2 linked regions of the Phragmitibacter flavus genome follow. The protein of the gene in region 1 interacts with the protein of each later gene in a pairwise test. Links are inferred from orthologs where the notes say so. Each region holds a gene or a part of one and is shown in the gene's direction. Other genes may lie near its edges.

The links. The genes of interacting proteins can lie anywhere in the genome.
Region 2: the proteins of groL (region 1) and FEM03_RS16480 interact in binary tests that used the Escherichia coli proteins (3 or more experiments, as listed by UniProt). The link is inferred for Phragmitibacter flavus from one-to-one orthologs.

What each region holds. Positions count from the first base shown.
Region 1 is NZ_VAUV01000030.1:10,028-18,424, reverse strand. Bases 189-3,050 are described here. They hold groL (chaperonin GroEL), read left to right. Parts: upstream 189-739; coding sequence 740-2,362; downstream 2,363-3,050. Other genes in these bases: FEM03_RS23755 (GNAT family N-acetyltransferase), read right to left, coding at 2,838-3,050; FEM03_RS23765 (co-chaperone GroES), read left to right, coding at 391-681; FEM03_RS23770 (hypothetical protein), read left to right, coding at 189-287. Also shown: more of FEM03_RS23770, read left to right, coding at 1-188; more of FEM03_RS23755, read right to left, coding at 3,051-3,425; FEM03_RS23750 (ABC transporter ATP-binding protein), read right to left, coding at 3,429-4,154; FEM03_RS23745 (hypothetical protein), read right to left, coding at 4,169-4,966; flotillin-like protein FloA, read left to right, coding at 5,117-6,136; FEM03_RS23735 (hypothetical protein), read left to right, coding at 6,202-6,891; FEM03_RS23730 (1-deoxy-D-xylulose-5-phosphate reductoisomerase), read right to left, coding at 6,965-8,155; FEM03_RS23725 (phosphatidate cytidylyltransferase), read right to left, coding at 8,152-8,397.
Region 2 is NZ_VAUV01000012.1:42,174-48,054, forward strand. What follows is about bases 2,717-5,465. They hold FEM03_RS16480 (nucleotide exchange factor GrpE), read left to right. Parts: upstream 2,717-3,664; coding sequence 3,665-4,267; downstream 4,268-5,465. Other genes in these bases: acs (acetate--CoA ligase), read right to left, coding at 2,717-3,361; FEM03_RS24500 (hypothetical protein), read left to right, coding at 3,428-3,571; dnaJ (molecular chaperone DnaJ), read left to right, coding at 4,313-5,465. Also shown: FEM03_RS16465 (type IV pilus twitching motility protein PilT), read right to left, coding at 1-796; FEM03_RS16470 (hypothetical protein), read left to right, coding at 938-1,270; more of acs, read right to left, coding at 1,406-2,716; more of dnaJ, read left to right, coding at 5,466-5,470; FEM03_RS16490 (lipid-A-disaccharide synthase N-terminal domain-containing protein), read left to right, coding at 5,507-5,881. UniProt on the Escherichia coli protein: Participates actively in the response to hyperosmotic and heat shock by preventing the aggregation of stress-denatured proteins, in association with DnaK and GrpE. It is the nucleotide exchange factor for DnaK and may function as a thermosensor.

The sequences.
Region 1 (8,397 bases):
TTGGATTCCCAGAGCATCTAGAAACTACAAACCCACACACAATTGATTTCTTTTTGCGCTATGGATTCCGCTGGCCAAGTCCCACTCAAGTTACTCTCCGAGGAGAAAGAGTTGACGTTCGACCTCTGACTTTCATGACCACTAGAAAATCCCGTCCCGGTCTCAACGACATTTCCCCAAAGTATAGGATTTATACAGCGACAGCAAAACCGTCTTCCGCTTGGCCTGAAGGATGGCAAGAGCTTTTAGACGAAACTCAACTTGAGGCTTTGTTGGCTCACGAATAATTTTCACCCCAACCAATCCGTGCCACACACGTGGCACGGACGGGCTGGGTGAACCAAACCAAAACACAACACGTAACCCGAAATAGCAAAGAGCATACCAACCATGGCTACGAAAATCACACCACTCGGCCGTCGCATTCTCGTGAAGCGCGTCGCCAGCGAAGAAAAAACCGCAGGCGGCATCTTCCTCCCTGACAATGCCAAAGAGAAACCCCAAGAGGCTGAAGTTATCTCCCTTGGCACCGGCAAAGACGACGAAGGCAAAGACGTGGTCTTTACCGTTGCAGTCGGCGACAAAGTCCTCATCTCCAAATACGGCGGCACCGAAGTCAAACTCAACGGGGACGACGTCCTCATCATCAACGAATCCGACGTTCTCGGCATCGTTGCCTGATTCCATTCCACTTTGAATTGAACCCAAGAACGAACCACTAAACCGTTAAGTTAATCATATTATGGCTAAACAACTCCACTTCGACGAAGCAGCCCGCCAGTCCCTCCTGCGCGGCGTCCAAAAGATCGCCCGTGCGGTCAAAGCCACGCTGGGACCTTCCGGTCGCAACGTGATCCTTGAGAAAAAATTCGGCAGCCCAACGATCACCAAAGATGGTGTGACCGTTGCCAAAGAGATCGAACTTTCCGATCCTTATGAAAACATGGGCGCCCAGCTCGTGAAAGAAGTCTCCAGCAAAACCAGCGACGTGGCCGGCGACGGCACCACCACCGCCACCGTTCTTGCTGAAGCCATCTACTCCGAAGGCCTTCGCAACGTCACCGCCGGTGCCAACCCAACCTCCCTTCAGCGCGGCATCTTGAAAGCCACCGAAGCGATCGTCGCCAAGCTGAAAGAAATCAGCAACCCGGTGACCAACGCCACGGAAATCGCCCAGGTCGCCACCGTCTCCGCCAACTGGGACAGCGAAATCGGCAACATCATCGCTGACGCCATGGACAAAGTCGGCAAAGACGGCACCATCACCGTTGAAGAAGCCAAAAGCATCGAAACCACCCTCGAAGTGGTTGAAGGCATGCAGTTCGACAAAGGTTACCTCTCCCCTTACTTCGTGACCAACGCGGAGACCATGGAAGTGAACCTCGAAAGCGCCTACATCCTCATCTTCGAGAAGAAGATCAGCAGCCTCAAAGACCTCCTTCCTCTCCTTGAGAAAGTGGCCCGCACCGGCAAGCCTCTTCTCATCATCGCTGAAGACGTCGAAGGCGAAGCGCTTGCGACCCTCGTGGTCAACCGCCTGCGCGGCACCTTGAACATCTGCGCCGTCAAAGCCCCTGGCTTCGGCGACCGCCGCAAAGCCATGCTTGAAGACATCGCCATCCTCACCGGTGGCCGTTGCATCACCGAAGACCTCGGCATCAAGCTCGAAAACATCGACCTCACCGACCTCGGCCAGGCCAAACGCATCACCATCGACAAGGAAAACACCACCATCGTCGAAGGCGAAGGCACCAGCGATGCCATCGCCGGCCGCGTGAACCAAATCCGTCGTCAAATCGAAGAAACCACCAGCGACTACGACCGCGAGAAGCTCCAGGAGCGTCTTGCCAAGCTCGCCGGCGGTGTGGCCGTCATCAACGTCGGTGCTGCCACCGAAACCGAGATGAAAGAGAAAAAAGCTCGCGTGGAAGACGCCCTTCACGCCACCCGCGCTGCGGTGGAAGAAGGCATCGTCCCAGGGGGCGGCACCGCACTCATCCGTGCACAAGCTGCTCTTGGCGACCTCAAACTCGAAGGCGACGAAGCCACGGGTGCTGACATCGTCCGTCGTGCCATCGAAGCTCCTCTCCGTCAACTTGCCGCCAACGCAGGTGTCGAAGGCGCGCTCATCGTTGCTGAAGTCAAAAAGCAATCCGGCAACATCGGTTACAACGTCGCCACCGGCGAATACGTTGACCTGATCAAGGCTGGCGTTGTTGATCCAACCAAAGTGACCCGCAGCGCTCTTCAGAACGCCGCTTCCATCAGCGGTCTTCTCCTCACCACCGAGTGTCTGATCTCCGACATTCCTAAAGAGGAAAAAGGCGAGCCTGCCCACGACCACGGCGGCATGGGCATGTAATCCATCATCGTTTAGCAAAAACAGCTAAACCCATATCAGCAGGCCGGAGGGAAACCTCCGGCCTGCTTTTTTGTATCCAATCCTCCTCTTACTCTTACTCCTACTCCTACTCCTACTCCCCACCCAAAACTCCCAACAACACAGAAAACAAACACCCACCCGAGCGGGTCCACCACACTTTAGCTCGTCCTCGTCCTCCTACTCGACCACTTCACTTCAATTCTTCTCCGCGAGTCCAAACCACAACAAATCTCCCAACGCGCATCTCCTCATCCGCTCCCCTCGTCTCCCAGCAACACGCCCCTATCGAGGACGAGGACGAGGACGAGTAGGAGGACGAGGACGAAAGTAAATTCCCGTGTGTGCTGGATCTCAAGTGTGGGGAGTAAGAGGAAGAGGAAGAGAAAGAATAAAACTCCTCAAACCCTCAAACCCTCAAACCCTCAAACCCTCAAACCCTCAAACCCTCAAACCCTCAAACCCTCAAACCCTCCATCTCCATCAACACTCCCACCCACTCCACCAGCCTCCTCGCCGAATTCGTGTCCTTCAACCGCCCGGGATCCAGCGACAACACAAAACGATACTGTCCGCCCTCATACTTCATCGTCGCCCCCAACGCCCGAAACCAGTCCAACACCGAATAGTTGTCCGGCAACACAAACCCAAAAAACTCCCTCACCCCCATCTGATAAGCCCTCACCCACACCAACGCCAGCAGCAGTGTTCCAATCCCCCGGTGCTGAGCCTCATCCGCCACCACCAGCGACACCTCCGCCGCCTCCGGCCATTCCTCACTCCGCCAATAAGAACCACCGCCATATCCCGGCTCCCCCAATCGCTCCGGATCCTGTGCCAGCCACGTCTCATGCACCCCCGGCTCCGAATTCAAAAACCGCTGCAACAACTGCTCCGACACCCCCTCCCTCCGACTCCAAAACCGGTAATACCGCGAATCCGGTGACAAGCGCCGAAACGCCTCCATGACCGCCTCCCGATCCTCCTCCACCAAAGGCCGGATCAGCACCGGGGCTCCATCGGCAAGATAAACGGTTGCCACCATAGCTCACCCCTCCCCCACCATCCCCAAAAACATCTCCTCAAGACGCTGACCCTGCACCGCATTCTGCGCCCGCAACTCATCCATCGTGCCCAACGCAATGATCTTGCCATGATGCAAGATCCCGATCCGATCCGCCAGCTCCTCCGCCACGTTCAACAAATGCGTGCTCATCAACACCGTCATTCCCTCCCGGCTGCGCTGCTTCAACTCCTTCTTCACAATCCGCGCATGCACCGGATCAAGACCCACCATCGGCTCATCAATGATAAAAACCTTCGGCTCATGCAACAGCGCTGTCGCAATCGCCAGCCTCTGCCGCGTCCCCAAACTCAAATTCTCAATCCGCTGATGCGCGCAGGAAGCCAAATGGAATTTCGCAAACAACTCCTCGCCCAAAGCCTCTGACCGCGCCTCGTCCATCTCAAAAATGTCCGCAATGAAACGCATGAACTCCAGCGCCGTCAGCTTCTCATAAAACACCGCCACATCCGGCACATACGCCATCAGCGCCTTCGCCTTCAAGGGTTCCTCCTGAATGTCGAATCCCCCCAGCCGCACCCTCCCGCCTACCGGCTCCAGCAACCCAGTCAGCAGCTTGATCGCCGTCGTCTTGCCCGCCCCGTTCGGACCCAAAAACGCAAAAAACTCCCCCTGTGGAATGGACAGCGAAAGACTGTCCAAAGCACGGAAGTCTCCGTAATCCATCGTCAAATCCTCAATCTCAATCATGCAATGCGAAAAAATTATTCCGGTTCCTCTTCCTCCTCATCAGGGTATTCGGGCGCGAGCCCGTGAATGAGCTGCTCCATCACCCGATATCCTTCCGGCAAGTCCACCAACGCCAGCTCCCCCACCTCCGTAAAAAACGCCTTCACCTTCCACTGCGCCATCAACGTCGCGATGGCCTCCACCACATAACCCTGCCGACGCTGACCGCCAAAATTCATCGACCCTTCGCGCGCCGTCAGCGTCAGCCACTGGTCCTTTGTCTCCGCAGCTTCCTTAAGTCGCGCCTGATTGCTCCCCATCATCTGCGCCACCATCGGCCCCACCAGTTGGTCATCCATCACCACCATGCCCTGTTGCTTCAACTCAAACTTCGGCATCGCATCCCCCGGCTTCCACTCAAAACTGAAAACCCGGTCCTCATCCGGGATCCGCACCTGCCCATTGACCGAACGCAGATCAGACATTCCCTCCACCAGCATGTTCATTCGCCACACCACCCGTCCCACCACCTGATCAAAAGTCCCCGGCTCCATCGTTCCCTGAATCTTCACCATGTAATCGTCCTCCGCCCGGCCCGTGTTTCTCGACCTTCCAACCGGAACCTGACTGATCATCACCGGTCCCACTTTCTGCTCGCCCCGATACAGCACCCAAGTGCTGGACGACAGCTGCTGCTCCAAAAACATTTTGAACACCATTGAAGGCGGCACTTTCTCAAACATCGAACCTTCGGGAAAATAAACCACCCTCAGCAACAACGCCGTCATCACCACCCAAAAAAGCAGAACACCTAAAACCAGCGCACGCAACATCCCTAAGAAATACGCCCGCCATCACCAAAATCGCAAGCCTCGATTCACCCGTCCCCGATTTTACTGCTCTTTGTTGCTTTCCTTCACGCAACCCCTGCGCTTTACTTGCTTTCTACTCGCCCACTACATTCACCCACTCACTCAACAACCATGGAATTCCTACCCATCATCCTCATCGGCGGTGCCGTCGTTCTCGGGATCATTTTCCTCCTCATCGTCGCCAAGTTCTTCAACCTCTGGCTGCGCGCCCGCGTCTCCAACGCCCCCGTCAGCATCCCCACCCTCATCGCCATGTGGCTGCGCGGCGTCCCCAACGCCCTGATCGTTGACACCCGCATCACCGCAGGCAAGGCAGGCATCAACATCAGCACCGACCTCCTCGAAGCCCACTACCTCGCCGGTGGCAATGTCACCCACGTCGTTCTCGCCCTCATCGCCGCCGCCAAAGCCGGCATGAACCTCGACTTCAACCGCGCCTGCGCCATCGACCTTGCCTGCAAAGGCACCAGCAAAACCGTCATCGAAGCCGTCCGCACCTCCATCAACCCCAAAGTCATCGACTGCCCCTCCGCTGAAATGGGCAAAGGCGGCAAAATCGACGCCGTCGCCCGCGATGGCATCTCCCTCCGCGTCCGCGCCCGCGTCACCGTCCGCACCAACCTCGACCGCTTCATCGGCGGTGCCACCGAAGAGACCGTCATCGCCCGCGTCGGCGAAGGCATCGTCACCTCCATCGGCTCCGCCCTCAGCTACAAAAACGTCCTCGAAAATCCCGATGGCATCTCCAAGGTCGTTCTCCAAAAAGGCGTCGACACCGGCACCGCTTTTGAAATCATCTCCATTGATATTGCCGACATCGACGTGGGCGAAAACGTCGGAGCCAAACTGCAGGCCGACCAGGCTGAAACCGACAAAAAAATCGCCCAGGCCAACGCCGAGGTGCGCCGCGCCGCCGCCGTCGCCGTCGAACAGGAAATGTCCGCCCGCACCCAGGAAATGCGCGCCAAAGTGGTCGAAGCCGAATCCGAAATCCCCATGGCCATCGCCGAAGCCTTCCGCAACGGCAACCTTGGCATCATGGACTACGCCCGCTACCGCAACATCAGCGCCGACACCGACATGCGCGAAAGCATTGCCGGTGAAAACCCTGGTGCCAATCCCGGCCACTAAATTTACTCACGCCTGCTGGCAATCCGAAACGATTGCCAGGAGGTAATGTCCCCACTCCACCAGCCATGCCGACGTTGATCGCCAACTCATCGGGATTTGATCTCCAGCAGATCATCTTCGTCGTGGTTTTTGTTGTCATCGGCTTTGTCCAGTGGGTCTACAAACTCTGGCAGGAAAAGCAGGAACAGGCCAAACGCGAACGCCAGCCCCCACCCAGTTCCGAAGAACTCGAGGCCCGTCGTCGTGCCCGCCAGCTGCAAACCACCGGCAACGCCCCTTCGTCGTCCCCCAACCGGCCGTCGCCCCCGCCGATGCCATCCAGTCCCACGCCTTCCGCTCCACAGCCTCAACCCGGTGGACTCGGCGACCTCATCGAAACCTTCCGCAAAGCCATGGAAGAGCAGCAGGCCCCCAGGTCCGCACCGGCTCCTCCGCCACCGCCTCTTCCTACGCCGCCTCAACGTCAAGTTCACACCCCCGCCCCGCCCCAACGATCCGTCCCTGCTGCCCCGGTCACCCCTCTTCAAGTCGAAGCCCGCACCGCCTATACCCTTCAGCCTGCCAAGCCCGCCCCTACCAACAAAGGCTTCGACGATAACCGCCCTGTCGGCGTCGCCTACGACGCCAAGGCTTCCCGGGTCCACCCCCTCACCGAATACCTTCGCAGCACCGGCGGCTATCGCAAAGCCTTTATCTTGAAGGAAATTCTCGACGCCCCCAAAGCCCTTCAAAAATCCCCCTGGCCGGTGGATTGAATGAGTAACAAAGTAGAAGGCTCGTCCCGAGCCTTTCAAATACACCAAGGCTCGGGACGAGCCTTCTACTTTCTCAGGACCATTCCCCCGCCTTCTCCCGCGCCCAGCGGTCCGCTTCGAGAATCGTCTCCAAATCGGGATGCGCCACCTGATCATGCGCCTGCATCACCCGCTCCACCAATTCCCAAATCCCCGGGAACTTGATCCGCCCCTGTAAAAACGCTTCCACCGCCACCTCATTCGCCGCATTCAACACCGCTGGCAGCGTCCCCCCCGCCTCCCCCGCCTCACGCGCCAACCGCAACGCCGGAAAAACGTCCACCCGCGGCGCTTCAAAATGCAGAGAGGCCAGTTTTGCAAAATCCAACGGCTGCAACGAATTCACCACCCGCTGCGGCCAGGTGACGGCATACTGAATCGGAAAACACATGTCCGAGTGACTCAGCTGCGCCAGCACCGAACTGTCCACAAACTCCACCATGCTGTGCACAATGCTCTGCGGATGCACAATCACATCCACACGGCTCATCGGCACATCAAACAACCACCGAGCCTCGATCATTTCCAACCCCTTGTTGAACAAGGTGGCTGAATCAATCGTGATCTTGGTCCCCATCGTCCAGGTCGGATGTTTCAACGCCTGCGCCACCGTCACGCTGGCCAGCGATTCCGCCGGTGCTTCACGAAACGGACCCCCACTCGCCGTCAAAATCAGCCGCCGCACCTCGCTGGAGGATCGCCCTTCCAGACACTGGAAAATCGCGTTGTGCTCACTGTCCACCGGCAACACCGCCACGCCTTTTTCGCGCGCTGCGCCCATCACCGCCTCCCCCGCCATCACCAAAATTTCCTTCGAAGCCACCGCCAGATCCATCCCTTTTTCAATCGCCTCCAGGGTCGGACGCAAGCCTGCCGTCCCCACAATTGCCACCAGCACCATGTCGGCCTCCGACTGACGCACCAGCTCCACCAACCCCTCGTCCCCGGCAAACACCTCCACGTCCTTGGGCAGAAGTTCACGAGCCCGCACCGCCGCCGCCGCATCCGTCACTGCCACCTGCTTCACCCCCGTTTCCGCCACTTGGGCCACAAGAGTGTCCACACTCGACCGCGCCGCCAGACCAACGATCTCCATGTGGTCAGGCACATCCTTCGCCACCTTCAACGCGCTGTGCCCGATCGACCCCGTCGAACCTAGCACCAGCACCTTGCGCCGCCTCACCGCAGGTCCTGTCCCATTGCCATCGCCAGTCGTTCCCCTCATGCGAATAAAATGATAAAAAGATAAACCACCGGAACGGTAAACAACAGGCTGTCGGTGAGATCAAGAATGCCGCCAATGCCCGGCAGTTTGTGCCCTGAATCCTTGATATGATGGCATCGCTTTAAAACCGACTCCGCCAGATCGCCCATCACCCCCAACACCGCGATAAAGGGTGCCAATGCCATCGCTTCAAAATTTCCGAAGGGCTCCAGAGTCCCCGGCTCCAACACCAGCAGCATGAT
Region 2 (5,881 bases), on another replicon or contig:
TTTGGCAGAGGATGCCGATGAGGTGGTCGGCGAGGAGGTTGGCGCCGTAGCCGAGCTGGTCTTTGGTGAAGAGGTTGTAGTAGCGGTCGATGGTGTCGGAGACGCGTTCGGAGTGGAGGGTGGCGAGCACGAGGTGGCCGGTTTCGGCGGCTTGCAGAGCGGTGAGGGCGGTTTCGAAATCGCGGATTTCGCCGACGAGAATGACATCGGGGGCCTGGCGCATGGCGGAGCGCAGGCCATGGGCGAAGGTGGAGGTGTCGCGTCCGACTTCTCGTTGGGTGAAGTGGGATTGCTGATTGAGGAAGATGTATTCGACGGGGTCTTCGATGGTGACGATGTGGCGGGCGAGGTTTTGGTTCATCCATTGAAGCAGGGCGGCGAGGGTGGTGCTTTTGCCAGAGCCGGTGGGGCCGGTGACGAGGATGAGGCCGAAGCCGCGTTCGGCCCATTTGGCGAGCAAGGCTTCGGGGACGCCGAGGGTGTCGAGCGTGGGGACTTCGGTTTTGATGCGACGTAGGACGGCGGCGAGTCGGCCCATGGTGCGGTGAAGGTTGACCCGGAAGCGGACGTGCTGATGGGAGAGGAGGCCGGAGTCGCGGTCCATGTCGGTGCGGGGATCGGCTCCGCAGGATTGCCAGAGGGCGGTGAGCTGTCCGAGGGACATGGGTTCGGTGTCGAAGACCATGATCTGCTCGTTGATCTTCATGCGTGGGATCTCGCCTTCCTGAAGGAACACATCGCTGGCTTGGTGTTGTTCGGCGGCTTCGAGAAGGGAGTCGATGGAAGGGGAAGACATGATGGGCGGCGCTATTAAAGCAGGATAACCAGGATTTGTTTTGGAGGAACAGGCTTTTTGTTTGGGGGGTGGGATTTGGATGGAGGTCGGCAGGACAGTCGGAGAGTTTGACGGCACGGTCATCCGGTGAGAAGTTTCGCGATGAAGGCTTTGAAGTTGGCGCTGGTTGTTTCGCTGGTGACGAATCTGGTTTTGGTGGTCGAGGTTCTTCGAGACCGGCAGTTGGGGGGAAAGGAGGTGAGTTCAGGTTCGGAAGTGGTGACTCTTGAGCAGCTCAATGAGGACTATTGGTCGTGGTTTGGATCAGAAGAGCCTGAGGTGTTGATGACGGATCCATTGAAGGTCGACTTCGGGATTCCGGTAGAAAGCGACTACAATGACACAAGGGAGCGGTGGTTTGATCACCATTGGCAGACACCGCCTTCGGTGCCGGTGAGGTTGGGGATCCCCAACAACGCTCGGATGGACAGCTAAGGGGGGGGCGTGGGAAATAAGGATGCTGGAAATCAACTTCCAGTGAGTGACCAGGCAAAAAGAAGGACAGGCAAAATGCCTGTCCGACCCACAGGCTGCAAGCCTGTGTCACGACGATGATGATTGAAGTTCGACTTAGTCTTCGTCTTTGCCGGAGGCCTGGAGGGAGGCGATGACGTTGAGGTCTTCGAGGGTGGTGGTGTCGCCTTTGATCACGCCACCAGCACAGATTTCTTTGAGGAGTCGGCGCATGATTTTGCCGGAACGGGTTTTGGGGAGACCCGCGGCGAAGCGGATGTCGTCGGGTCGGGCGATGGCACCGATGACATTGGCGACGTGTTTTTTCAATGCGGCGGCGAGTTCGGGGGTGGGGTCGACTCCGCCTTTGACGGTGACGAAGGCGACAACGGCCTGGCCTTTGAGTTCGTCGGGACGGCCAACAACGGCGGCTTCGGCGACGGATTCGTGGGAGACGAGGGCAGATTCGACTTCGGCGGTGCCGAGGCGGTGACCGGAGACGTTGAGCACGTCATCAATGCGGCCCATGATCCAGAAATAACCGTCGTCGTCGCGGCGGGCGCTGTCGCCGGCGAGGTAGATGTTTTCGTAGGTGCTCCAGTAGACTTCCTTGTAGCGATCATTGTCGCCGTAAAGGGTGCGCAGCATGGAGGGCCAGGGTTTGCGGATGACGAGTTTCCCGCCTTCGTTGGGTCCGACTTCTTTGCCGTCTTCATCGAGGATGGCGGCGTCGACGCCGAAGAAGGGGAGGGTGGCGGTGCCGGGTTTGGTGGGGGTGACGCCGGGGAGCGGGGTGATCAATATGGAGCCGGTTTCGGTCTGCCACCAAGTGTCGACGATCGGACAGCGGCCACCGCCGATTTTGTGGTGATACCACATCCATGCTTCGGGGTTGATGGGTTCGCCGACGGAGCCGAGGAGGCGGAGGCTGGAGAGGTCGAATTTGTCGACGTGGTCATCGCCCCATTTGATGAACGCGCGGATGGCGGTGGGGGCGGTGTAGAGGATGCTGACCTTGTATTTTTCGACGATTTCCCAAAAGCGGCCCTGATGCGGGGTGTCGGGGGCTCCTTCATACATGAGGATGGTGGCACCGTTGGAGAGAGGACCAAAGACGATGTAGGAGTGGCCGGTGATCCAGCCGACGTCGGCGGTGCACCAGTAGACGTCGTCTTCGCGCAGGTCGAAGATGTATTTGCTGGAGACGTAGGTGCCGGTGAGGTAACCGCCGGAGGTGTGGAGGATGCCTTTGGGTTTGCCGGTGGAGCCGGAGGTGTAGAGGATGAAAAGGGGATGCTCGGAGTCAAAGCCGTTGGCAGGGGCGCCTTCGGTGACTTTGGCGGTTTCGTCGTGCCACCAGGCGTCGCGACCTTCCTGCATGGCGATGTTCTGTCCGGTGCGTTTGAGGACGATGACGGTGGTGACGTGAGGGGCGTTTTTGAGGGCGGTGTCGACGTTGTCCTTGAGGGGGACGACTTTGCCTCGTCGGTAGCCGCCATCGGCAGTGATGACGGCGGTGGCACCGGAGTCGAGGAGACGGTCCTTGATGGATTCGGAGCTGAAGCCGCCGAAGATGACGCTGTGGACGGCGCCGATTCGGGCGGTGGCGAGCATGGCGATGGCGGCCTCGGGCACCATGGGCATGTAGATGATGACGCGGTCGCCGGCTTTGATGCCATGGTTGAGGAGGACGGCGGCGAAGGTGGCGACTTCGGTTTGCAATTCGGCGTAGGAGATGGTGCGGGTGTCGCCGGGTTCGCCTTCCCAGAGGATGGCGGGTTTGTCGCCTTTGCCGGCGGCGACGTGGCGGTCGACACAGTTTTCGCTGACGTTGAGTTTGGCGTCGACGAACCATTTGGCGAAGGGAGGCTGCCAGTCGAGGACTTTGGTCCAGGGTTGCTGCCAGGTGAGCTCGGAGGCTTCGCGGGTCCAGAAGGTGTCGGGGTCGTTGAGGGATTCGGCGTGCAGACGCTGGTAGTCTTCCATGCTGCTGATGCGGGCCTTGCTTTTGAATTCGGCGGAGGGTTCGAACAGGCGGTTCTCAGTCAGGATGGATTTGAAGTCGGAGCTCATGGGTGAAATAGGGCAGGGAGATGTCGGTCTAATCGGATATCTGATCTTCTTTTTGGCAGGAGGGTGATGATGGGAAAAGTCGGGGGCTGCGTCAATAGCGAAGGTGGGGGAATATTGGCGAATATTGCAAACGTGGCGGATGGGGAAGTTTATCGACGGATGTGGATGGTGGAGGGGTTTGATCGGCTGGAGGGGTTTTGGGAGACGTAATGGGGAAGGGGATCAACCGGGGGTTGCCTGTTTGGGGATTGGGTGCATAGTGCCGGTCCCCTGAAATTTTTTTCTTCCATTTACCGATTTATCATGAGCCAGCCAGAGACCGTAGAACCGATTGTTGAAAAAGAGATTGAAGCCGTGGTGAGCGACGAGCAGTCACCGATTGCTGGAGCCGAACAGGCGCAAGAGGGCGAGGTGATGCAGGAGCAGGAGCAAGCGCGCGATCCGATGGCCGAACTGGAGGCGGAGGTGGCGAAGTGGAAGGATCTGGCGTTGCGCAATGCGGCGGAGCTGGACAACTATCGCAAGCGTTCGGCGCGGGAGATGCAGGAGTCGCGGGCTTATGGGAATGCGGACTTGTTGCGTTCGTTGTTGCCGATCATGGACAATTTTGAAATGGGCCTTGAGGCTGCACGTGTGGAAAATGAGAAGAGCATGATTTTCCTTGGGCTGAACATGGTGAAGCGTCAGCTGGCGGACTTTTTGAAGGAGCAGGCGGTGGAAGATGTGAGCCCTGAGGTGGGCGGGGTTTTTGATCCGAACATGCACGAAGCGGTGAGCCAGGAGGCGAGTGAGGAAGTGGCGGATGGTGGGGTTCTGCGGGTGTTGCGTCGCGGGTTCAAGTTGAAGGAGCGTTTGTTGCGTCCCGCCAATGTGGTGGTTTCGAGTGGGCCGGCGAAAGCGGAGTAAGGTTTAAGTTGGAGTGATTTTACCAGGGTAGATTTGTTGTAACACATGGCCACCAAGCGCGATTATTACGAAGTTCTCGGCGTCAGCAAAACGGCGACGCAGGAAGAGATCAAAAAGGCTTACCGCAAGCTGGCGGTGCAGTATCATCCAGACAAAAATCCTGGGGATGCGACGGCAGAGGACAAGTTTAAGGAGTTGAGCGAGGCGTATGATGTGCTGAGCGATGAGCAGAAGCGCGCGGCGTTTGACCGGTATGGTCATGCGGCCTTTGCTGGTGGAGCGGGTGGTGGTTCGCCGGGCGGACATGATCCGTTTGATATTTTCCGCGAAGTGTTTGGCGGTGCGGGAGGTGCTGGTGGGGCGGGCGATATTTTCGAGACGTTTTTTGGTGGTGGCGGTGGTCGGCGCAGCCGGCGTTCGGATGGTCCGCAGCGTGGTGGGGATTTGCGTTACGGATTGGAGATTTCGCTGGAAGAGGCGGCGAGGGGGATGGAACGCGAGTTGGAATACGAACGGCTGGTGGGTTGCAAAAAGTGCAGCGGCAGTGGTTCGAAAAGTGGCAGTGGCACAAAGCAGTGCCGGACTTGCGGCGGCGTGGGTCAGGTGGTGAGTTCGCGTGGATTTTTTCAGGTTCAGCAAACGTGTCCGGAGTGCATGGGCACGGGGCAGATGATTTCGGATCCGTGTGGCGATTGCGCAGGCAGTGGTCGGATGAAGGAGCGGACGAAGATCACCATCAAAATTCCTGCGGGGATTGATGAGGGATCACGCGTGCGGTTCACCGGGGATGGCGAAGCAGGCGTGAGAGGCGGTCCGAATGGTGACCTTTATGTCGTGGTGCAGATCAAGGCGCATGATGTGTTTGAGCGTGACGGGCATGATCTGCATTGTGCGGTGCCGTTGTCCTATCCGATTGCGGCGTTGGGCGGTGAGTTGTCGGTGCCGACGTTGCAGGGCAAGGCGAATGTGAAGATTCCGGCGGGGACTCAAAACGGGGCGACGTTCCGATTGAAGAACCAGGGGGTGAAGCACCTCAATGCGGATCGCAAAGGCGATCTGTATGTGCATGTCAAGATCGCCGTTCCAACGAAAATGACGCAGGAACAGAAAGACAAGCTGTCGGATTTTGCGAAGGTGCTGGGCGAAAATCATTCGCCGATGCATGAGAGCTTTCTCGACAAGGCGAAGCGGTTTTTCGTCTGAGTTTGATAGGTTCCTGGTTAAATTGACGATTCGATTATGGCTGACGCGGCGACCACCGGTGGATTTTTGCAAAGGTTTTTGGAGCCGGTGCTGGGGGGATGGTTGTATGCGGATTCGGCCCTGTGGACCGCGACGGGATTTCTCGGTGCGGCGATTTTTGGAAGCCGGTTTGTGCTTCAGTGGCTGCAGAGCGAGAAGGAGAAGAAGTTGGTGATCCCCTGGTATTTCTGGCATTTGAGCTTTTGGGGAAGCGTGCTGAATTTGCTGTATTTCCTGCACATCGACAAAGCGCCGCTGATTCTGGGGAATTGTTTTTTGCCGTTTTTGTATGGTCGGAACATCATTTTGTTAAGGCGTGACGGGACGCGCGGTGGGCGCAAGGTGTTTGCAGCGGTGGCGGTATTGTTGTTG